2 regions of the Pedobacter sp. AC402 genome follow, and region 2 is predicted to be linked to the other one. Evidence: riboswitches for the same ligand, from Rfam matches in the RefSeq annotation. Region 2 holds a riboswitch; the other holds the start of a gene.
What was found. Region 2 has a riboswitch for cobalamin ahead of AC0IWE_RS03710 (TonB-dependent receptor). Riboswitches for the same ligand answer to the same signal wherever they lie in the genome.

Region 1: it holds a riboswitch for cobalamin, as region 2 does, so the genes downstream of both, metE (5-methyltetrahydropteroyltriglutamate--homocysteine S-methyltransferase) here and AC0IWE_RS03710 (TonB-dependent receptor) in region 2, are expected to answer to the same signal.

The regions. Positions count from the first base shown of each region.
Region 1 is NZ_CEEDAI010000011.1:343,640-355,149, reverse strand. Features, by position in the region: gene dusB (tRNA dihydrouridine synthase DusB) at 1-135, opposite strand, end outside; gene AC0IWE_RS20315 (lysostaphin resistance A-like protein) at 179-1,105, shown strand; gene AC0IWE_RS20310 (putative signal transducing protein) at 1,086-1,292, shown strand; gene AC0IWE_RS20305 (phosphatidate cytidylyltransferase) at 1,338-2,147, shown strand; gene AC0IWE_RS20300 (class I SAM-dependent methyltransferase) at 2,590-3,255, opposite strand; gene AC0IWE_RS20295 (acyl-CoA thioesterase) at 3,303-3,689, opposite strand; gene metE (5-methyltetrahydropteroyltriglutamate--homocysteine S-methyltransferase) at 3,819-6,152, opposite strand; cobalamin riboswitch at 6,345-6,550, opposite strand; gene AC0IWE_RS20285 (M14 family zinc carboxypeptidase) at 6,677-7,228, shown strand; gene AC0IWE_RS20280 (M14 family metallopeptidase) at 7,218-9,371, shown strand; gene AC0IWE_RS20275 (DsbA family oxidoreductase) at 9,593-10,309, shown strand; gene AC0IWE_RS20270 (DUF3820 family protein) at 10,530-10,748, opposite strand; gene mfd (transcription-repair coupling factor) at 10,853-11,510, opposite strand, start outside.
Region 2 is NZ_CEEDAI010000005.1:4,260-15,769, forward strand. Features, by position in the region: gene AC0IWE_RS03695 (PKD domain-containing protein) at 1-191, opposite strand, end outside; gene AC0IWE_RS03700 (hypothetical protein) at 235-606, opposite strand; gene AC0IWE_RS03705 (YncE family protein) at 554-1,363, opposite strand; gene AC0IWE_RS03710 (TonB-dependent receptor) at 1,360-3,396, opposite strand; cobalamin riboswitch at 3,494-3,688, opposite strand; gene AC0IWE_RS03715 (serine hydrolase) at 3,865-5,112, shown strand; gene AC0IWE_RS03720 (sigma-54-dependent transcriptional regulator) at 5,216-6,619, shown strand; gene AC0IWE_RS03725 (chloride channel protein) at 7,095-8,885, opposite strand; gene AC0IWE_RS03730 (RluA family pseudouridine synthase) at 8,962-9,684, opposite strand; gene AC0IWE_RS03735 (response regulator transcription factor) at 9,929-10,618, opposite strand; gene AC0IWE_RS03740 (redoxin domain-containing protein) at 10,722-11,510, opposite strand, start outside.

The DNA.
Region 1 (11,510 bases), on a different contig from region 2:
AATAAATTCGGTATACATCATATCTGCCCCGTTTTTTTTGCATACATAACGGAAAGGCGGATCACTTACATCCTCCATTGGAGCCAACAGTAACGGGAACTCACCTAAATCTATATTTCCTATCTTAACAGACATTTTCTATCTTCAACGATTAATAAAACATACAAAGGTACAAATAATGAATTTTGTAACACCCATCCGAAAGGAAAGCCACCCACTTTTACAGATATTTTTACTTTGCCTTTACTGGGCTGCAGGAGCGGTAATCTGCACAGTATTAGGCTTTATTGTAATTGCAATGGTATACGGCACCTCCGTATTTGGTGAACTTGGGATGATTTTATATGGTGACCCTAAGTTTATTACGGCATTAAAAATCATTCAGATTTTTAGTTCTATCGGGATGTTTATATTACCTCCTATCGTTTTAGCCTATACAGAAGGGCGGAAGCCAAGTACTTTTTATGGTTTTAATAAACCATCTTTTCTCCTATTGATATTGGTTTTTATTATCATGATTGTGAGTATGCCTGTTATGGAATGGACAGCTGTGCTGAATCAGAAATTGGTGTTGCCAGAGTTTTTGAAAGGACTCGAAAGTTGGATGAAAATGAAGGAGCAGCAAGCGATGAAAATGACGATTCAGCTGATAACGGTAAGGAGTAATTGGGATTTTGTAGTCAATTTAATCATGATTGCCGCATTGCCGGCAATTGGCGAAGAACTTTTTTTTAGGGCCGGACTTCAGGGTTCGCTAAAAAAAATGCTTGGCAACCATCATGTTGCAATCTGGAGTACTGCGATTATTTTTAGTGCCATTCATGTTCAGTTTTATGGTTTTTTACCGCGTATGCTTTTAGGTGCAGGCTTTGGTTATTTATATTATTATAGTGGAAGTATCTGGTATGCCATTTTAGCCCACTTTATAAATAATGCTTACGCAGTTTGTGCAGCTTTTTACATGCAGAAACACCATATGCCTTTAGATAAAGCTGACGAACCAATCGGTTTTCCGTGGTATGGCTATTTAATTAGTGCAATAATTACCATAGCTTTGTTCAAATTTTTTAAAGATAGCGCAACACGTGAGCGAAAATTGGGTTAAAGTATATACCACCAGCGATGCCTTTGCGGCAGAGGTATTAAAACAGGGGTTAACAGAGGCTGGCATCCCCGCGGTAACAATGAATAAACAGCTCTCGGCATATAATATTGGCGAAATAAATGTTTTGGTAAGTAAGGTCGATTTTGATAAAGCCATAGAATATATCGTTGAAAACGAAATTGATTAGTAAAAACATGACCTTATCCCCTACACCTTTTACCTCCTATCTTAAATGAAAACCAGGGCAATAACCGCTTTCTTTTTTACCATTGTAATGCTTGGCTCTATTTTTTTAGGGAGTTATACATTTTCTATTTTCTATCTTGTTTTAAGTGTTTTATCCTTATTCGAGTTTTATAAACTGATCAAAAATTCGGGGATCAGGCCACACCGTAACATTGGTTTAGTAGCCGGTTTCCTGATATTTTTAATGGCTGCAGGCTTACATTACCTTAAATATGATGTTAAATATCTGCTGCTGTGTATACCTTTGATTTTCTCTGTATTTATTACAGAACTTTATAAAAAGAATAAAATTCCTTTTGCCAATATCTCTTACACTTTTGTGGGCTTTGTTTATGTAACCATTCCATTTTGCTTTTTCCATGCTTTAGGGTTTTTAAAAGATTGGAATGAATATAATTTTCATTTTCCGCTTGCATTTTTATTAATGCTTTGGGCAAATGATACAGGAGCTTATCTTTTTGGTGTAAAATATGGTAAAAGCAAACTGTTTGAGCGCCATTCGCCAAAGAAAAGCTGGGAAGGCTTTTTTGGAGGAATGTTTACCAGCGTTTTGGTTGCTTTTGCTTTGTCGTTTTGGTTTACAGAAAATCCTGCCTGGGTTTGGGCTGGCATGGCCGTGTTAATTGCCAGTTTCGGTACTTTAGGTGATCTAGTGGAATCGATGCTTAAACGCAGCTTGGATACAAAAGATAGCGGAGGGTTATTACCGGGGCATGGTGGTTTGTTGGATCGTTTTGATGGCTTGTTACTGGCTGCTCCAGTTGTTTACGCCTATCTGTACTTGATTTTGTATTAAAGGTTTATCTATCGCCCTGATTTTAACGAGTATGGATGAGATTCACATTTAAAATGTAGGTTTTTTTTTATTAGCGATACAATCGCTATTCTCGCTAATCCTCGTTACAAACGAGGACTATTATTTGTTTCATAATCTTTAGCCGTTACTACGTAATACTCCCTTTCTACTTATCGTCCTCGTTTTTAACGAGGATGAACGAGATTCACATTTAAAATGTGGTTGTGCGATTAGCGATAGAATCGCTATTCTCGCTAATCCTCGTTACAAACGAGGACTATTATTTGTTTCGTAATCTTTAGCCGTTACTAATTAATATTCCCTTTCTTATTATCGCCCTCGTTTGTAACGAGGATGAATGAGATTCACATTTAAAATGTGATTGTGCTATTAGCGATACAATCACTATTCTTTGTTATAAACGAGGACTATTATTTGTTTCTTATGCTTTAGCCGTTACTACGTAATATTCCCTTTCTACCTGGTCGCCTGTTTTACTTTGAACCTGTTCTAATTTTCTAATAGCATCTTTAACTGTAAAACCTGCATTCTCTAATAAGTCTATTACGGTTTTTACCTCATATAGTGTAAATCCATAAGGGGTAAAAGGAAGGTTTTGCATAAAGGTTTTATCCGCAAAACATATAGCTAAAGTCCCTTTAGGCTTTAATACACGCTTAATTTCGTTCAGGTATTTGCTCGGATCAGGCCAAAAATAGATCGTATTAACAGTAAAAACTTTATCGAACATATAATTTTCAAATGGCAGCGTAACGCCATTGCTTAACTGAAAATGAACTTTTCCATTTGTAATATAATGCTGGTTGATCTTTTCGGCCTCAGCAATCATCGTTTCCGAAATATCGGCTCCGTAATACGTTAGATTTTCTGCTTTTAATAATAATTGAGCGATATGACCGCCATTGCCATGACCAATTTCTAAAACTTTTTCATTGCTTTTTAGCTGTAATGCATTAATTGCAGCATTAGTCATTCCGATGTTATTGGCATGCATCATCTCCCCTGATTTAATGCCATGCTCACCTTCAGGGCAGCTTAATTGTTTTGCAATATTTTTTAGCTCTTCTACTGAATGCTGATGTTCCATAATCAAAGCTAAAAATTAAGAATGGATGATTTTTACATCTTTTTAGATTATTTAATTACCTGAACAGGCTTTTTATTTTCATCGATGGCTACAAAAGTAAAATCGCCATGTACCGCCAATTCTCTTCCCTCGGCATACATTTGCTCAATATAAATTTCTACATTAACTTTTAAACTGGTGTTTCCTACATGATTTACCTTGCCAATAAGCTCTACAATGGTGCCCGCAGGAATTGGTTTTTTAAAATCTATTCTGTCGCTGCTTACCGTAACCATAATTTGGCGGCTGAAACGCGTTGCAGTGATAAAAGCTACCTCATCCATCAGGTGCATGGCAGTACCTCCAAAAAGGGTATCGTAATGGTTTGTTGTATTAGGAAAAACGGCTTTAAAAATACTGGTTTTGGAGTTTTCTATTCTTTCTTCTAGAGTCATGGGATAAATATAGGGGCTGTAAAAAGCTTTGACAACTTTCTTTATTAGAAAGTTGTCAAAGTATAGCTTGGCCATGGAAAACAGGAATATAAAAACGCGTGTTTTCTGTGTTTCCGTGGCCAAATTAGATTAATTCGCCTGAAGATCTGCAGCCAAAACTTCTTCGGCTTTACGCATTTCTTTAGCAGCCTCAACCATTTCGATTAAGGCTTTTTTAGTTTCGTCCCAACCCCGGGTTTTTAAGCCACAATCAGGGTTTACCCATAATTGTTCTGATGGAATAACAGCCTTTGCTTTTCTGAGTAACTGAACCATTTCTTCCTTTTTCGGAACCCTTGGAGAGTGAATATCGTAAACACCCGGACCAATTTCGTTTGGATATTTAAAATCGGCAAAAGCATCCAATAATTCCATTTGTGAACGTGAGGTTTCGATGGTAATAACATCGGCATCCATATCGGCTATGTTTTGGATAATATCGTTAAATTCCGAGTAACACATATGTGTATGGATCTGAGTATCATCTTTAACGCCACTAGCCGAAATTTTAAAGGCTTTAACTGCCCAGTTCAGGTAGGTTTGCCAATCTGCTTTGCGTAAGGGTAAACCTTCCCTAATGGCTGGCTCATCAATCTGAATAATTTTTATACCAGCATTTTCAAGGTCGCAAACTTCATCGCGGATAGCCAGGGCAATCTGTGTACAAGTTTCTGATCGTGGCTGATCGTTACGCACAAACGACCATTGTAAAATCGTTACCGGGCCTGTTAACATACCTTTCATGTACTTTGAGGTAAGTGACTGGGCATAAGCTGTCCACTTTACCGTCATCGGTTCAGGTCGCGAAACATCACCAAAAATAATTGGCGGTTTTACACAGCGTGAACCATAACTTTGTACCCAGCCGTTTTTAGAAAAAGCAAAGCCATCCAGTTGCTCGCCGAAGTATTCAACCATATCATTGCGCTCAAATTCGCCATGTACCAGTACATCAAGGTCTATTTCCTCCTGCCATTTTACCGCTTTTTCGGTTTCCAGAGCGATCAAATTATCATATTCCTCAACAGTAAAAGTTCCGTTTTTAAGTTTGGCTCTCCAGCTCCGTACTTCGGCTGTTTGCGGAAATGAGCCGATGGTTGTAGTGGCATAACTTGGTAAATTAAGTTCCTGCTGTTTAATTTTTCTAGCAGAAAATGGACTTAAGCGTTCAGCATCCTGCTCTTTTAATCCTAAAACACGTTGTTTAACTTCAGGATTGTGGATGATTTTAGAAACTTTACGGTTACTGATGGCAATTTTGTTTTCCTCCAATTTTTGTTGGGTAGATGCAGGGTTCTCGTTGGTAATCAGTTTTTTTAAGGTAGCAACCTCTGTAATTTTTTGTTTCGCATAGGCTAACCATTGTTTAATTTTTGCCGATAAATTTTTTTCGTTGGTTTCATTGTCTAAATCAACCGGTGAGTGGATTAAAGAGCAAGATGGGGCAATCCAGATTTTATCCAAACCTCTTTTTTCTATGGCTTGATTAATGATGGAAATAGATTTTTCGAAATAATTTTTCCAGATATTTCTTCCATCTACCAAACCTAAAGAAAGAACGGTTTCTTCTTTTAATGAAGTTAAAACATCCATTAACTGATCTTCAGCACGTACCAGATCGATGTGTAAGATATTTATAGGTAATGAAGTTGTTAAAGCTAAATTATTGCCCAAGCCTTCAAAATAGGTAGCTAAAACAATTTTTAACCGCGGAAAAGCTTTTCTGATCTCTTTATAGGCATATTCATAAGCTTTCTTGTCTTTTTCGGTAAGGTCTAAAGTCAAAAAAGGCTCATCAAACTGAACATATTCAACATCCAAAGCATCTAATCGGGATAATATCTCGATATAAACCGGAAGGAGGTTTTTAATAAGATCAATCTTTTCAAAACCAGCTTCTTTTTCCTTACCTAATAAAAGGTAGGAAACAGGGCCGATCAAAACCGGCTTTGTAGTAATCCCCAGCTGTTTTGCCTCATAAAATTCATCGATAATTTTGGTCGAGAAGAGTTTAAATGGCTGGTTTTTATAAAATTCAGGTACAATGTAATGGTAATTGGTATCAAACCATTTGGTCATTTCCATTGCCACTACATCCAGGCCGTCTTTTTGATAGCCCCTTGCCATGGCGAAATAAAGATCGAGTTCTTCGTTTCCTTTTTTCAGAATCACCTCGTTATACCTTTTCGGAATCGCCCCAAAAGTTAAGGAATGATCGAGCACATGATCATAAAAAGAGAAGTCGTTCGATGGAATAACATCAATTCCGGCTTCTTTTTGAAGTTTCCAGTTTTCGTGGCGAATGTTTTTGCCCACCTGAAGTACGTTTTTGTACCCAGTTTTATCTGCCCAATAATTTTCGCAGATTTTCTTTAATTCCCTTTGACTACCTATTCGCGGATAGCCTAGATTTTGCGTTAGCATCTCTTTTAAAGATTAAGTAAATAAATCGTTTAAAAGCTCAAATCAGTATTTTAATGTGTTTCTGCTTATAAATAAAAAGGAAAGGTTACGGCACAGCCTGCCCGCTATCAGCAAAAAGCTTAAAGCAAGCATATAAAATTTAATTTTATTGTGTACAATCAGACCTGACCAATTACTTTATAACGCGAAAGCACCGTCAATTCAATATAGGCAGGTCTCCTGACTTATTCCCGATTTTACCGCCTTCCCATACCGGTTAAACGGCACAGTGGCATGAATGGTAAAACCGTTGTCTTTTTTATAGACAGAATTTACAGTTGCGCGACAGCTCGTGATTTGCACACGATTCCCTATTAATCCCGGGTGTATTTCCGGGAACCTGTATCGGTTGATGAAAAATAAAGTTAAGAACTTACATCAAGGCAAATGTATGGATTAGGATTTAAAACTTGTAACAAATTTACAGCAAGCTGTTTTTAGCACTTTTTCTCTATTATATTTGATTACCAACTAAACTTCTTATTATGATAAAAAACTACTTTAAAGGGCTCTGTTTTGCTTTTTTAATGGTAAATGGCCTCACTGTGTTTTCGCAGGAGGTACCCACGCCAAAATCTCATTTTGGTTTTGATATAGGCGATGATTATCAGCTCGCTAATTATACTCAAACAGAAACTTATTTTAAAAAACTTGCCGCAAGCTCCAACCGCATCAAATTAGTCGATATAGGTAAAACTGAAGAAGGCAGAAGCCAGTATATGCTCATTGTTTCCTCGCCGGAAAACCTAAAAAAATTAGATCGGTATAAAGAAATTTCGCAACAGCTGGCACATGCCGAAATTACGCCGGAGCAAGCAAAATCATTGGCACAAGAAGGTAAAGCCGTGGTATGGATAGATGGTGGTTTGCATGCAAATGAAGTGGTGGGTGCGCATCAATTAATCCAGACTATTTACGAATTTGCTTCAAGAAATGATGCTGAAACAACACGCATTCTGGATAATGTGATTATTTTGTTTACGCATGCCAACCCGGATGGACAAGAGTTGGTGAGCGAATTGGTACATGAGGGATAAAGATCCTAAAAAAAGAACTACTTCTGGATTGCCCGTTCTGTATGAAAAATATGCAGGGCATGATAATAACCGCGATTTCTTTATGTTAAACCTCAAAGAAACTCAGAATATTGGCCGTCAGCTCTTTGTAGAATGGATTCCGCAGATTATGTATAACCACCACCAGGCTGGTCCGGCAGGTACAGTTGTGGCAGGCCCACCCTACCGCGACCCATTTAATTATGTTTTCGATCCAACCATACTAACCAGTTTAGATGCTGTGGGTGCTGCCATGCACAATAGAATGAATGTAGAAAATAAACCTGGCTACACCCAGCGTGGAGGATCGGTTTATTCTACCTGGTACAATGGAGGGTTAAGAACCACAACTTATTTTCACAATATGGTTGGGCTTTTAACCGAAATTATAGGTAATCCTACCCCATCTGAAATTCCCCTGGTTCCATCGCGTTTATTACCTAGTGGCGATTCACCAAACCCAATTACGCCAAGAAAATGGTATTTTAAAAATTCGATCGATTATTCAGTTTCTTTAAATTATGCTGTTTTAGGTTACGCACAGCGTTATCGGGATGAATTATTATACAACATTTACCAAATGGGCCGAAACTCAATTGAGCGTGGTAAAAAGGATACCTGGTCTTTCTCTCCTAAGAAAATTGAAGCCATTAACAATGCTGCAAAAGGTGAAAAAGGCACCTCCATTGCAGGTGGAGATGCAGATTTTGGAGCAAGAAGGCAAATCAGTATGAAAGCTTTTGATACGGTAATGAAAGCCCCTTTAAACAGAGATCCGCATGGTTATATTTTATCTGCAGATCAACCTGATTTCAATACGGCCATCAAGTTTTTAAATGCATTGATCAGAACGGGTATTGTGGTACAAAAAGCAACCTCCTCTTTTAGTGTTGCCGGAAAAAATTATCCTGCCGGAAGTTATGTGGTTAAAACCGATCAGGCTTTCCGTCCGCATGTTTTGGACATGTTCGAACCGCAAGATCATCCAAACGATTTTAAATACGAAGGCGGTGCGCCAATTCCACCATATGATGCTGCTGGATGGACATTAGCGTATTTAATGGATGTGAAATTTAATCGGATTCTTGATGATTTCTCAGGTCCGTTTGAGAAAAATCCTTATGGACAATTATTAAAGCCTGAAAATAAATTAGCCAACGGATCAAGCTATGTCTTAAGCGCAGCGCAGAATGATTCTTACACCGCAGTAAATGATTTATTGAGAAACAAAGTTGAGGTTTACCGCTCCACAGAAAATGGCGATTTTTATGTTTCATCAGCAGGAAAATCGGTATTGGAAAAAGCAAATGTCAAACTAAAAATTGCTGCGGCTCCAAAAAGCAAAGTTAAAATATCAACTGCCAGAATTGCCTTATGGGATACTTATGGAGGTTCTATGGCTTCGGGCTGGGTTCGCTTTTTAATGGAACAGTACCATTACAATGCAACTGTAATTTATCCTCAGGATATCGATGCTGGCAATTTAAAATCAAAATATGATGTGATTATTTTTGTTGGTGGTGCAATCCCAGGAGTACAGGGAGGTGCCGGAAACAGATCTTTTGGCCCAAAGGCAGACGAAGTTCCACAAGAATTCAGAAACCGTTTAGGAAGAATCACTTCCGATAAATCGATTCCTGAATTAAAGAAATTTCTGGAAGCAGGAGGAAATATTGTAACCATTGGCAGCAGTACAAATTTAGCTTATCACTTAAATCTACCGGTGCGGAATGCAATGGTCGAAATTGTGAACGGGGAGGAAAAGAGATTGCCTGCTGAAAAGTATTATGTTCCCGGAAGTGTTTTAAATGTTGGTGTAGATACAACCTTACCAACCAATTGGGGAATGGAAAAGGAAGCTGATGTTTATTTTGATAACAGCCCTGTTTTTAAGCTCACTGGCGACGCCATTGCTTCTGGTAAGATAAAACCATTATTGTGGTTTGAAAACGCCTCACCATTGCGCAGCGGATGGGCATGGGGGCAAGCCTATCTTCAAGATGGTGTAACGGCTTTTGAAGCAAAGGTTGGCAAAGGGAAGCTGCTTGCTTTCGGGCCTGAAATTGTTTTCAGGGCTCAAACACATGGTACGTTTAAACTGATATTTAACCAGTTGTATAAATAGTTATAATTGATTGACAAATCAAATATGAAGGTCGTCATTTCGACTAAAGCTTAGTGAAATGGAGTAATCTTTGAATTGTTAAAAGATTTCTACACTGCGGTCGAAATGACGATATCTTGAGATGAAAACTTTATTAAGACACTAGGGCCACTATCCTAAACGATAGTGGCTTTTTACTTTGGCTTTACTATAAGCAATTATAATCACCTTAATTTTGTGTTATGAAAGTAGAAATCTGGTCGGACGTAATGTGTCCGTTTTGCTATATCGGGAAAAGACATTTTGAACAGGCAATTGAAAAATTACCGTTCAAAAATGAAATTGAAGTAGATTGGAAAAGTTTTCAGCTCAACCCTGAGTACCACAATACCAACAATGAAACAATTTACGATTACCTTTCGAGAAGCAAAGGTATGCCCGTTGAGCAAGCCAAACAGATGACACAACAAGTTGTTGATATGGCTGAAAATGCTGGTTTAACGATTGATTTTGATACAAATATACCTGCCAATACTTTTAATGCACATCGATTGATTCATTTGGCAGCAAAACATAAACTTCAGGATTTAGCAGAAGAAAAATTGTTTGAAGCTCATTTTGTAAAAAGCAAAAATATTGGTGAAACCGACGTTTTGATTGATCTTGCCGTAGAAATTGGCTTGGATAAAGCAGAAGCCATGTCGGTTTTAAATGGAAATGAATTTGCAGAAGCTGTTCGTTATGATATTTATGAAAGCCAAAATTTAGGAATTAGAGGGGTTCCTTATTTTGTTATGGACCGCAAATATGGCGTTTCGGGTGCGCAACCTGTACCGGCTTTTACTGATGCACTTACCCAAAGTTTTACCGAATGGAAAGAAGCACAACCTAAAACTACAATAACCTCATTAAACAAAAATAATGATGCGGTTTGTGATGAGAATGGTTGTGAGATATAAATTTCTTTCCTAAAGATTAGGTAGATCAAAGCAGATCTTTTGCTGTATTTATTTGATCTCCACAAAATTTCCCTCATTCATCATGCTGAATTTATTTCAGCACCTATAAAAACATGTTTGCAGGCTAGATCCTGAAACAAGTTCAGGAGGACGATCGTTTTAGGACCTTCGACTCCGTTCAGGATTGGCATCGTAGTTATTAAATGATAGATGACCCTAACTACCGCTGATTTTTTAAAGGCGTTAACAGGTATTCTAAACCATTTACCCGTATTTCAAACATAGTAGCCATTAAATCGCCCAGTTTTCCTTTCGGAAAGCCCTTATCCTTATACCAAAGCAAGTAACTTTCAGGAATATTGCAGATCAGATAACCTTTATATTTTCCATAGGGCATTTGCATTTTCACTAAATCGAGCAATAAAGTAGGGTCTAACATTTTGTTTTAAAATAAGTGCTCATAATTGAAAAAACATTAATTCAGTCAACAGACTGACTCAATTAACATTAATTCAGTCAATGAACTGACTGAATTAATGTTTTTTAATCAATCAGCTCTAAAGTTTCAATCGCTTCCTCAACGGTTTTTACATTATCGAAAGCAATCCTTAAGGTGTTTTTTACCTCTTTTAAATTACACATCCGTGGATGATTTTGTGCAAAAGTTAAAATTCTGGTAAAAGTATTTGAATCAAAATAAGCTGATTGTTTATCGCTCAAGAAATATCCGCGCAAGCTGTTTTTCTTGAAACTGATTTTTTCAAAACCTAATTTCTTACCTAACCACTGTAACCGTACCACGCTGAGCATTGTTTTTACCTGAGGTGGAACAGGCCCGAAACGATCGGCTAAATGTTTTTCAAAAATAGCAAGCTCTGTTTCGTTATCAAGTTTAGAAAGTTCGGTATATAAATTATAACGTTCAGTTATGTTGGTAATGTAAGCATCGGGGATATACAATTCCAGATCCGTATCTACTTGCGTAAAGCCCACAAACGGACGGGCAGGTTCATTTTCAAAAAGGCCTTTAAACTCTGCTTCTTTAAGTTCCTGAATGGCTTCATCCAGTATTTTATGGTACATCTCGAATCCGATTTCGGCAATAAAACCACTTTGCTCAGCACCAAGCAGGTTCCCGCTTCCTCGGATATCTAAATCGCGCATGGCCACATTGAAGCCGCTTCCAAGATCAGAAAATTCT
Region 2 (11,510 bases):
ATGTCGGTTTTAACCAAATCATTTGTAAACTGCCCTGGAGCTTGTTTAAATTCGTATATTTTACTTAAATAAGGAGATTGATTAGCAACAGGTTTATCGCCTTGGTTATCTTTTTCTACCGCGCTTTCCTTTTTACATGAAAATAGCACAGCTGATAAAAGTGTTAAGATTATTGTAAATTTTGTATTCATATTCAGTTAATTAGGTTTTTAAAAAATTCTTCATGGTATATATTTAATTTATAAATGCAATGTGGGCCGGGATATCGCCAGTAGTAACCGACCATTTTAAGCGACCTTCTGAGCTGTAACAGTGTAATTTTCCGGGGGTAACATAATCTTTAGCGTCTGTTACATATACATCTTTACTGGTAGGGTTAACCGCAATTCCGTAAGGGATTTTAATGTCTTTTTCAGTACCATCCGTAATAAATTTGCGATCCATTATTGTTTCGTCCTTTACGTTGATCATGTTGAAGCTAATTTTGTTTTTACCCGCTATGTAGTTCCACTCTGTGCTGTAGATATAAGCGAAGTCATCATCAATAACCAGGTTACCAGCGGCAATATTGAATACCTTTTTTAATTTGGTCGGTTTGGGTATCAATTACAAAAAGCTTTGATGGGATGCTATAATAATCTCCACGTGAAGTCACATACAAATCACCATAACGATCAGCTTTAACACGATGCAGATTTATAGCAACCTCGATGCGCTTGATTTCTTTAAAACTGGGTAGATCAATCACTGACAGGGTATCCTCATAATCTGGCGGACTATAACCACCTGAATTTGCTACATACAATTTACTGCCGATAATGGCCATTTCTTCTGGCTGTCGGCCAACCTCAACTGTACGGTTTATGCTAAGTGCCGAAGTGTCTATCTCTGCCACAATTCCATTAGGTGCCTTCGGATCGCCAACTTTGCCTAAATAAGCACTTATATAAGCTTTCCCTTTATTGAAAGTGATATAGCGGCAATTGGTGATGTTGATCTGTCCGATTTTCTTTCCTGTTTTTACATTCAACACTTCAACCTTATTTGATACGTTAATCACTACGTAAAGCTTGCTACCATAACGGCCAATATCATTCCCTACATCGCCCAAACCTTTGGTAACCTCTGGGTTGACTTGATTGTATAGGTTACGGGTATAAATGCCATTAACCAGGTCCATATAATCCAACGAAGCCTTATTCATGTTCATATTACCTTCGTTAACCAGGTAAAATCCTTTCACAGCCGAAGTTGGATCTGGTTCTAACCTGCTAATTTCTGAAGGCAAAGGCTTGGGGTCTTTTCTACAGGATGCCAAAACCACCAAAAACAATATGTTTATCGTAAATTTTAAATGCTTCATAGTTTATAATTTAACGTTAGCCTGTAATTTCTACCCGGCATAGGGAAATTTGGAATAAGGTCGTAATATTGGTTTAGTAGGTTATTTACTTCTCCGCTGATATTTATACTTCCGTTTTTCAGCTTAAATTCATAACCAATGGCCGCATCATGGGTGTACCAGGGTTCCATATAATTATAAATGTTGTTCGCTTTTTGATTGTAACGGAAGCCGGTATAGATAAAACCGTAGTTGGCGTGCCAGTTATGGTAATCTATCCGGGCTAAAAATGAACCACTGTTTTTTGGGATGTAAGGAATCTGATCTCGATAAGTTTCCTCCTGTTTTGAAGTCACATCAACCGCCTTTTGATAAGTGTAATTCAGCCCTATATTAACCAGTAAAGCAGTACAAGGCTCAAATGCGGTTTTGGCATTAATTTCCAAACCATGGATGTCTACCAAACCTATATTGTACATTATCCAGCGGTACAGGTTTGCACCCGGCTGTGCCACAATTTTATCTTTTATCCGGTTGTAATAAACATCAGTTTGGAAATCGATAAATTTTATCCGCTTATCATTAAAATTTTTAAAATACGTAATGCCAACATCATATTGTTTAGTGTATTCAGGATTTAAAAGCGTATTGCCAATGAAAGTATAATACAAGTCGTTAAAAGTAGGCATCCGGAAAATGTCTTTATAAAATGCCCTTATTCTGATGTCCTGATTATTTAAAAACTTCCACGATAGCATAACTGTTGGACTGAAAACTTGCTTATTACCCGCCGAAGAATATAATTTTACCTGATCAATTACAGTGGTGCTCAATAAATTTGCCTGGATAGTGAGCTTTTTTAACGTTAGTGATGAGCTTAACACATTTAAAAAGGTATTCCTGTTTGGATAAGAAAAACGGTAAATATTGGCATCTAAAGTTTGATAGCTATAATCAGCTGCATAAGCTGCTTCCCAAACCGAATTGATTTTATATTTCCCCGAAAAAGATAAGTAAGCTTCCTGCTCTTTAAATCGGTTATCTAAAAAGCCAGTGGTGGTTACATAATCCGGGTCTAAATAACGCTGATAAACGTAACCATATTTTCCATTTATAAGAATACTGAATCCATCGGATAGTTTTTTCTCCATACTCCCCTGGATAAAGAAATCGCGGTCCCATATTCTTTGCGTAAAATCAAACCTATTGGATACAATTGCACCGGGTAATCCCCTATCCGATAAAAAGGAATACGCTTGCGCATGCCATTTTCCGTTTTTAAATTTGCCAAACAATGCGGCCTGTAACCGAAAACGTTCTACATCGCCATTATTTCTTACCGCAGTGGTATCAAAAACTCCGTTGGTGTACCTAAATTTATATTTCCCATCAGCATGGATATATTCAGTATTTATACTTGCACTTAAATTCTCGCTAACCTTATAGCGGTAAATTAAAGAAGGATTAATCAATCCAAACGAACCGCTTTTTAAAGTTAGCTCAACCTGTTTGCGCTGGTTTTCATCAAAATCAGGTGCTTTGGTTTTTAAATAAATGCTACTTGCAGAAGCATACCCCTTGGCCGGAATAAGCAATTCTGGCTTTTGTCCGCTATATAAGGCAATTTCTTCGAGATTACTGAGTGAGAATTTTCCCAAATCTACCTGTCCGTTTTGGGCGTTGCCAATCTGAATGCCATCTAAAAAAACTGCGGTATGGTTAGTGCCCAGGCTTCGTACATTTACCGTTTTCAAACCGCCTATTCCACCATAATCTTTTAATTGTACACCCGAAAAGTAACGGATAGCATCAGCAACGGATAAACTGTTAATTCTTTTCAGATCTTCGGATGATAAGATCTGAAGCGGTGTTGGCGATTTGCTTTGCTCCGTTAATCGGTACTCCCTGATCTGAACCTCTTTCAGCTGGGTTGCTTTTTTTGTACTGTCGGTTTGTGCCCAGGTATTTAAAGGCCATAAAAATCCTATCCATAAAATGGAAGAACATAGAAAAAACAGCATTGTGCCCGCGTAGGCAGAATGTTTTTGTGTCATTTTGATTGTGAGTTTAACCCACAGCCAACAGATGGAAAAGAAATGAAAATACGAAAACCGTAAGTACCTCACTCCTTAGCTTCAATCCCCGAAAGCTATGAAATATAATGCTAAGGCAGGTCTTCTGACTTACTCCCGGCTTTCCTGCCTTCCCATCCTGAGGTATCAGAACAGTGGCAAATTGATTGGAAATCCGTTAAGGAGCTTACAGCTGCGGGACAGTTACAGATTTACACTGTATTCCCTTTTAATTCCGGTTGTAAAGCCGGAAACCAAAAGCAGAGCAAATGTAGTAAAAAGAGCGGATAGCAGAAATTTTGTTGCTTAATTACGCTGAATATTAATAATAGGGTAAGAAATACAGTATCCATGGTATCATCAAATTAGAACGGGTTATAATGTAAAATGCATGATGGAAAATGATGCTATTAATAGAAAAACCTAAATTAGGAATCAAAATTTACAAACATGAGCAGGATTTTAACCCTAATATTTTCGTTATTCAGCTTAAACACTATGGCACAAAAAACCGATACCGTTTTTCTGAAAAAGTTAATGGAAAGCAAACCAGAACTATTTTCTGCCATTCTTCAACATCCAGATCATAACCAGATCCAGGTATTATATACCCAGATTAACCGCGATGCAAAGAATAATGCTACGTTCAAAACCTTTAGCTACAATTTGAATCCGCACCATTACTTTTATCCCGCCAGTACCGTTAAACTCGCCGCTGTAATTTTCGCTTTAGAAAAAGTGAACCGATTGAAAAGTACAGGCCTAACGCTTAACAGTACAATGATTACGGATAGCGCCTATAAAACTCAAACAAAGGTTTTAGCAGATACGAGTGCGAAAAACAAACTTCCCTCAATAGCGCATTATATTAAAAAGATTTTGCTTACCAGTGATAATGATGCCTTTAACCGGTTATTCGAATTTATTGGCCGTGCCGAAATTAACGAAAAACTCAAAGCAAATGGATTTAACGATAGCCGTATTCTTAACCGTTTGGCCATTGGCGATGCAGGAGAATCGGCTAAGCATACCAACCCAATTAAGTTTTATAACGGGCAGCAATTGGTATACAATCAGCCTGCGCAATACGACCCTAAAGAATATGAACTTAAACTAAATAATTTGGTTATGGGTACGGGTTACCTGGACAGTACAGATAAACTGGTTAATAAACCTTTCAGTTTAGCAGGCAAAAATGCTTTTGCCATTAACGATCAGCAAAAATTAATGCAGAAATTGATTTTTTCAGAAGCGTTTCCAGCTAAAGACAGATTTAAACTTACCGCAGAAGATTATAAACTCATTTATACTTATATGAGTAAATATCCCACAGAAAGCGATTTTCCAAAATATGATCCGAAAGAATTTTGGCCAACTTATGCTAAAATGCTGTATTACGGAAGAGCGCAGGTTAAACCTGATGCTGATATTAGAATTTTTAATAAATATGGCGACAGTTACGGTTTTATTATAGATAATGCTTACTTCGTCGATTTTAAAAACGGAATTGAATATTTCCTTACAGCCGTGGTTCAAAGTAACGAAGACGGTATTTATAACGATAATAAGTACGAGTATGATACCGTGTGCTTTCCGTTTATGAAGAATTTAGGGCGAACAATTTATGAACTTGAATTAAAAAGAAACAAAAAGTTTAAGCCTGATTTAACTAAATTCAAAATGGATTACACTTATTAAAACCTTTAAGGTGTTTTAGGGTTTATAGCCTATAATTGTATAAAAAACTATACATTAATTAAAAAATAATATATTCGCATCTGAAATATAGAATAAATCTCTAATGGCTAAATTATTAATAATTGACGATGAGCGTGCGATAAGGAGTACCTTACGCGAAATTCTGGAGTACGAAAATTACGATGTTGAAGATACTGATAACGGTATCGATGGACTCGAAATGATTAAAAAAGGGAATTTCGATCTGGTACTTTGCGATATCAAGATGAATAAAATGGACGGTATGGAAGTGCTCGAGCAGGCACAGATCATTAAACCCGATCTCCCTTTTATTATGATATCTGGTCATGGTACAGTAGAAACTGCCATTGAGGCCAGTAAAAAGGGAGCTTTTGATTTTATATCCAAACCACCAGATTTAAACCGTTTATTGATTACTGTTCGTAATGGTTTAGACCGTGGAAACTTAGTTACCGAAACCAAAGTATTAAAACGCAAAGCGAGTAAAACCCGCGAAATATTAGGTGAATCGGATAGTATTTCTAAAATTAAAGAAACCATAGAACGTGTTGCACCAACCGAAGCCAGGGTATTAATTACCGGGGCAAATGGTAGTGGTAAAGAACTGGTTGCGCGTTGGCTACATGAAAAATCCAACCGTGCTGATAGTCCTCTAATTGAAGTAAATTGTGCTGCTATTCCTTCAGAATTAATTGAAAGTGAATTGTTTGGCCACGAAAAAGGTTCGTTTACCTCTGCTGTAAAGCAGCGTATCGGTAAATTTGAACTGGCCAATGGTGGTACATTATTTTTAGATGAGATTGGTGACATGAGCCTATCTGCACAGGCAAAGGTTTTGCGTGCTTTGCAGGAACACAAAATTTCGCGTGTTGGTGGCGAAAAGGAAATAGAAGTTAACGTACGTGTTTTAGCGGCAACCAATAAAGATCTGTTAAAAGAAATCGAAGATGGTAATTTCCGTATGGATTTGTACCACAGGTTGAATGTAATTAATATCCATGTGCCACATTTAACAGAACGCACCGATGATATTCCTGTTATTGCACAAAACTTTTTAGAAAGCATTTGCAGTGATTACGGTATGCCTGTTAAAAAGATAAACGAAGGTGGTATGGCAGCTTTGCAGGCTTTACCATGGACAGGTAATGTACGTGAGTTGCACAATATGATTGAGCGTTTAATTATTTTGAGTGATAAAGTAATTACAGAAAACGATGTTCGGGCATTTGCCAACCCAGGCGGAGGAACAAATATTGGCGCGGCAAGCAGTGCACAAATTGCAGGTGCGGGCGGTTCAGCCCTTGCTTCTTCTTTCGATTCATTTAATAACTTCCAGGATTATAAAGATCACGCTGAACGTGAGTTTATAAAATTTAAATTGGAAAAAAATAACTGGAACGTATCAAAAACTGCTGATGAAATTGATATTCAAAGAAGTCATCTATACAGCAAAATTGAAAAATTTGGCTTAAAAAGAGCTGAGTAAGAATATAATAAGATTGGAATTGAACTACAGCAAAGAAGTCAAGTTTTTAAAACTTGACTTCTTTTTTATAATGATTAGATGAAATCAATATTCAAATAATTCATCTATATAGCAAAATCGAAAAGTTGGCTAATTAAGATTGGAATTGAACTACAGCAAAGAAGTCAAGTTTTAAAAACTTGACTTCTTTTTTTAAAGATTAGATGAAACGAATATTTAAATAATTCATCTATATAGCAAAATCGAAAAGTTGGCTAAATAAGATTGGAATTGAACTACAGCAAAGAAGTCAAGTTTTTAAAACTTGACTTCTTTTATTAATATTAGATGAAACGAATATTTAAATAATTCATCTATATAGCAAATTGAAAAATTGAGCTTAAAAAGATTGGAATAGAACTACAGTAAAGAAGTCAAGTTTTTAAAACTTGACTTCTTTTATTAATGACATTTCTCCTTTATTTATGGATCACAATTAGCCCATGTAATCATTCTGTCTCATCAGCAATGCACGGTATTTGTTAAAAATTGCTGTTTTAGATACAAAACCTAAATATTGGTTTTGCACATTTAACACTGGCAAAATCCAAACATTATCCTGTTCCATTTTTTCAAGAACCATTTTCAGGTCATCATTTTCATTAATGGTATTTGGTGCCGGCTGAACCAATTGCGAAGCCATTAAATGCGCTTTATCAGGATGGTTAATCATCTCGTTAAATAACTCTTCGATATAAATTACACCTTTAAAGTCGCCCAACTCATCAGTTACTGCACAGATGTTTTTATGCGACTGCAGAATTTCATTCATCTTAATCGAAATCAAATCGTTCATCTGTAACTGAGGATAGCTTTTCTCAATCAGATACCTTAATTTCATTTGGTTCAAAACCGTAGTGTCTTTATCCTCGTGTGATAAGAGCTCGCCCTTATCTGCCAATGCTTTAGTATAAATAGAATGTTTTTGCGAGCTGCGGTTAATCGCATAAGAAATGGCTGTGGTAATCATTAATGGAACCATCAATATATAGCCCCCCGTAATTTCTGCAATAAGAAAAATACCCGTTAAAGGCGCATGCATAATTGAGCCTAATGCAGCCGCCATACCAGCAACGATAAAGTTAGAGACATTTAATTGTGCCAGGCCCGATAAATTAACAATGTAAGCGAAAATAAATCCGATTAAGCCGCCCATAATTAAACTTGGTGCAAACGTACCACCATTACCTCCTGCCCCTAAAGTTACCAGGGTGGCTATCGATTTCATAAAAATAGTTACCACAGTAAATAATACAACCAATGCTGGGATGTTATTGTAATCAGCAAAGATACTGTTGTTTATAACCGTTTGATAATCACCCTTTAATAAACCTTTAATGGTAATGTAACCCTCGCCATATAGTGTTGGAAATAGGAATACCAATGCCCCAAGCATTAAACCGCCCACCACAACTTTAGTGTAAGGATGTTTAATTTTATAAAACAACCCTTTAACAGCATAATTGGCTTTTGTAAAATAGATAGAGAATAAGCCAATAAAACAAGCGAGTATTACATAATAAAATAATGCATTTACCTTCCATCCTTCTGTAACCAAAAAGAAAAGTTGTTGCGTATAAAATAACCTTGCCACAACAGCCGCGGTGGCTGCCGAAAGCAATAAAGGAATAAATGCAGGGATGGTAAATTCGGGCAATAGAATTTCAATAGCAAAAACAATTCCCGCAACAGGACTATTAAAAGCCCCTGCTATACCTGCAGCAGCACCACAGGCCACCAACATGGTAATTTCCCGGTAAGATAAACCCAATAAACGAGCTAAATTAGAACCAATTGCCGACCCGCTGGTAACAATTGGAGCTTCCAAGCCTGTTGAGCCACCAAAGCCTACTGTTATGGCTGCGGTAATAATCTGCGAATAAATATTGTGTGCTTCCACCTTGCTCGATTTTTTTGAAATTGCATAAAGCAAAGGTGTTAAACCCGTTTCGAACTTTGATTTGCGAATAAAATATTTAATGTAAAGTACGGTTAAGAAAATACCGATCATCGGAAAAATAAAATACAGGTAGTATTTATATTTCCAGTGCCAATCTGATTGAAGAAATTCTTCGATATGATGGGTTAAACTTTTTAATGCGGCGGCTGCGAGGCCAGCTAAAATCCCAACAATTACAGCTAAGATAATTAAGAAATTACGGTTTGATATTTTAGATTTTCGGTATAGGTTAATCTGATCAAGGTAATTTACAAATCTAATGTACATTCTATTGTTTTTTAATAGATAGCGAATAAGCCAAAAGTAACAAAAACAACGAAAAGAGCCAATTTAAAGGCTTGTTTTATGCATCAAATTTATCTAACAACTTTATTAGTGTAGCAAAATCTTTTGGGTATGGTGCATCAATAACAATATCCTGATCATTTAATCCCTTAAAAATCAGGTGTCTGGCATGTAAGGCAAAACGTTTCATGATGGGTTGCTCCTCTTCGCCTTTGGCTAATTTATAACCCCTCTTAATTGAAGAAAGAAAAACAGGTTTCCCTTTATACATGTCATCACCCACAATAGCAGCCCTTTGTGTGGCCAGATGGATGCGGATTTGGTGCATCCGGCCAGTTATTGGTTTACACTCTACCAAAGTATAATGTTTGTAGTACTTTAACGAATCAAAAATGGTTTCGGCCCTCTTGCCTTCAGCCCGATCGATGGTTACATTTTTATTTCCATCGTTTAAGATTGGTAAATCAACCGTAAGCTGATCAAAAATTACATGTCCATCAACAACAGCATGATAGGTTTTATTTACCTTTCTCCTTTCAAACTGCATGGAAGCGTGGCGGTATCCTTCTGGGTTTTTTGCAATAATTAAAGCCCCTGATGTTTCTTTATCTAAACGGTGACAAACCTGTGCATCATCGCTATATTGTTTAGCAAGGCGTAATACATTGGTTTCTCCAGATCCGCCACGCTCATCAAGTGAGGCTAAAAAAGGAGGTTTATTGATAACTATGAAATCGTTGTCTTCGAAAAGAATAAGGTCTTTAAAATTTGGAAACTTCAAACTGTGCTGTAATTAATGAAGCGCAAAAATACGATTTTATTTTTTTAAGCTGGTCGTCACCCTGAATTTATTTCAGGGCCTTGCTTGAGAAAGTCAGTAAAATGAATTCAGCTGGACAAATTTGTTACAGGTATCATACTCCTAAACTTGTTTCAGAATCTAATTAACGACAGCATAAAAAAACACAGATTAATCATCAGAAAAGATCTGTGTTAATCTGTGTTTATTGGTAATGAAAAATTATTTAAGATAGCTCAAACTTATAACCTACTCCTTTTACGGTTGATACATAAGTTTCACCTAATTTTTCTCTTAATTTACGGATATGTACATCAATAGTTCTGTTGGTTACTACTACCGAGTCTTCCCAGATGTTTTTAAGAATGGATTCACGGGTGTAAACTTTCCCTGGTTTCGAAGCCAGTAAGTATAAAAGCTCAAATTCTTTTTTAGCCAAAACCACTTTATTTCCACCTTGAAAAACCAAATAAGCTTCACGGTCGATCACTAAATCGCCAATTTCTAATTTGTTTTCAGATATTTCTTCCGTTCCGGTGTTTCTCCTCAAAATTGCATTTATTCGGCTAACTAGTGCACGTGGTTTTATCGGCTTTGCAATGTAGTCATCAGCACCAACGTTAAATCCTGCAATTTCAGAGTATTCCTCACTTCTGGCGGTTAGGAAAACCATAAATGTATTTTTGAACTCGGGTATTGCACGCATTAAGCGGCAAGCCTCTATCCCATCCATTTTAGGCATCATAATATCCAGTATAATTAAATCCGGATGTACCTTTTTCGCAACTGTAATTCCTTCCTGGCCATTGGTTGCTGTGAAAACCTGATAACCCTCTTTTTTAAGGTTATATTCAATAAGCTCCAGAATATCTGGTTCATCATCAACAATTAATATTTTCTGACCTGCGTTGTTCATAGTTAAATATTTGTTACGAAAGTAGTGTCTATGATGCAATATATAGTTAAGCCTAAGTTAAGAAATTGTTAATTACTTAAATTAGTTTAACATGGAATTTGTTTTAACGTAACGTTTTAACTAAAAATGCTTCCAGTTCATCGCCACGCAGGTTTTTAGCAACGATTTTTCCGGCAGGATCAACAAGATAAGAAGTTGGTATGGCTTGCACCTGGTATTTTTTAACCGTTTCGCCATTAAAATCTTTCAATTCCGAAACATGTGTCCAGGTTAGTCCGTCGGCTTTTATTGCACCTAACCAGGCTGCTTTATCTGTATCTAAAGAAATACCGATAATGTCGAAGTTTTTTTGTTTGTATTTATTGTAAACTTTAACCACATTAGGATTCTCCTGGCGGCAAGGCTGACACCATGATGCCCAAAAATCAATTAATACGTATTTACCTTTATAATCAGATAAATTTACGGGTTTATTGTCTGCCGTATTGATTGTAAATGCAGGCGCAACCTGGCCTACCTGTACAGCCTTTAATAAGGCCATTTGCTTAACAAAAGCGTCTACTGTAGCATTTCCTTTAATTTCTTCTTTAACTTCATCAGCAAATTTTACCAATTCAGCTTCATATTCCTGCGGACTTAAAGTGTTCATTGCATAGAAACTAGCAAGCGTTCCTTTGTTATCTTTAGCAAATTTAATAATCTCTGTATTCAACTGGTTAATATACGATTCATACTGTGGCTTCATCGATTCAAGCACAGCAGCCCTGTTCTCCGGCTGTTTTGATACTTTGGCTTCAAAATCAGCCTGCAGTTTTTCTACTTGTTTTGCAAAATTGTTTCTAATGGCATTTAACTCTGATAATTTATCTACTTCATTTGCGCCCGAAATTTT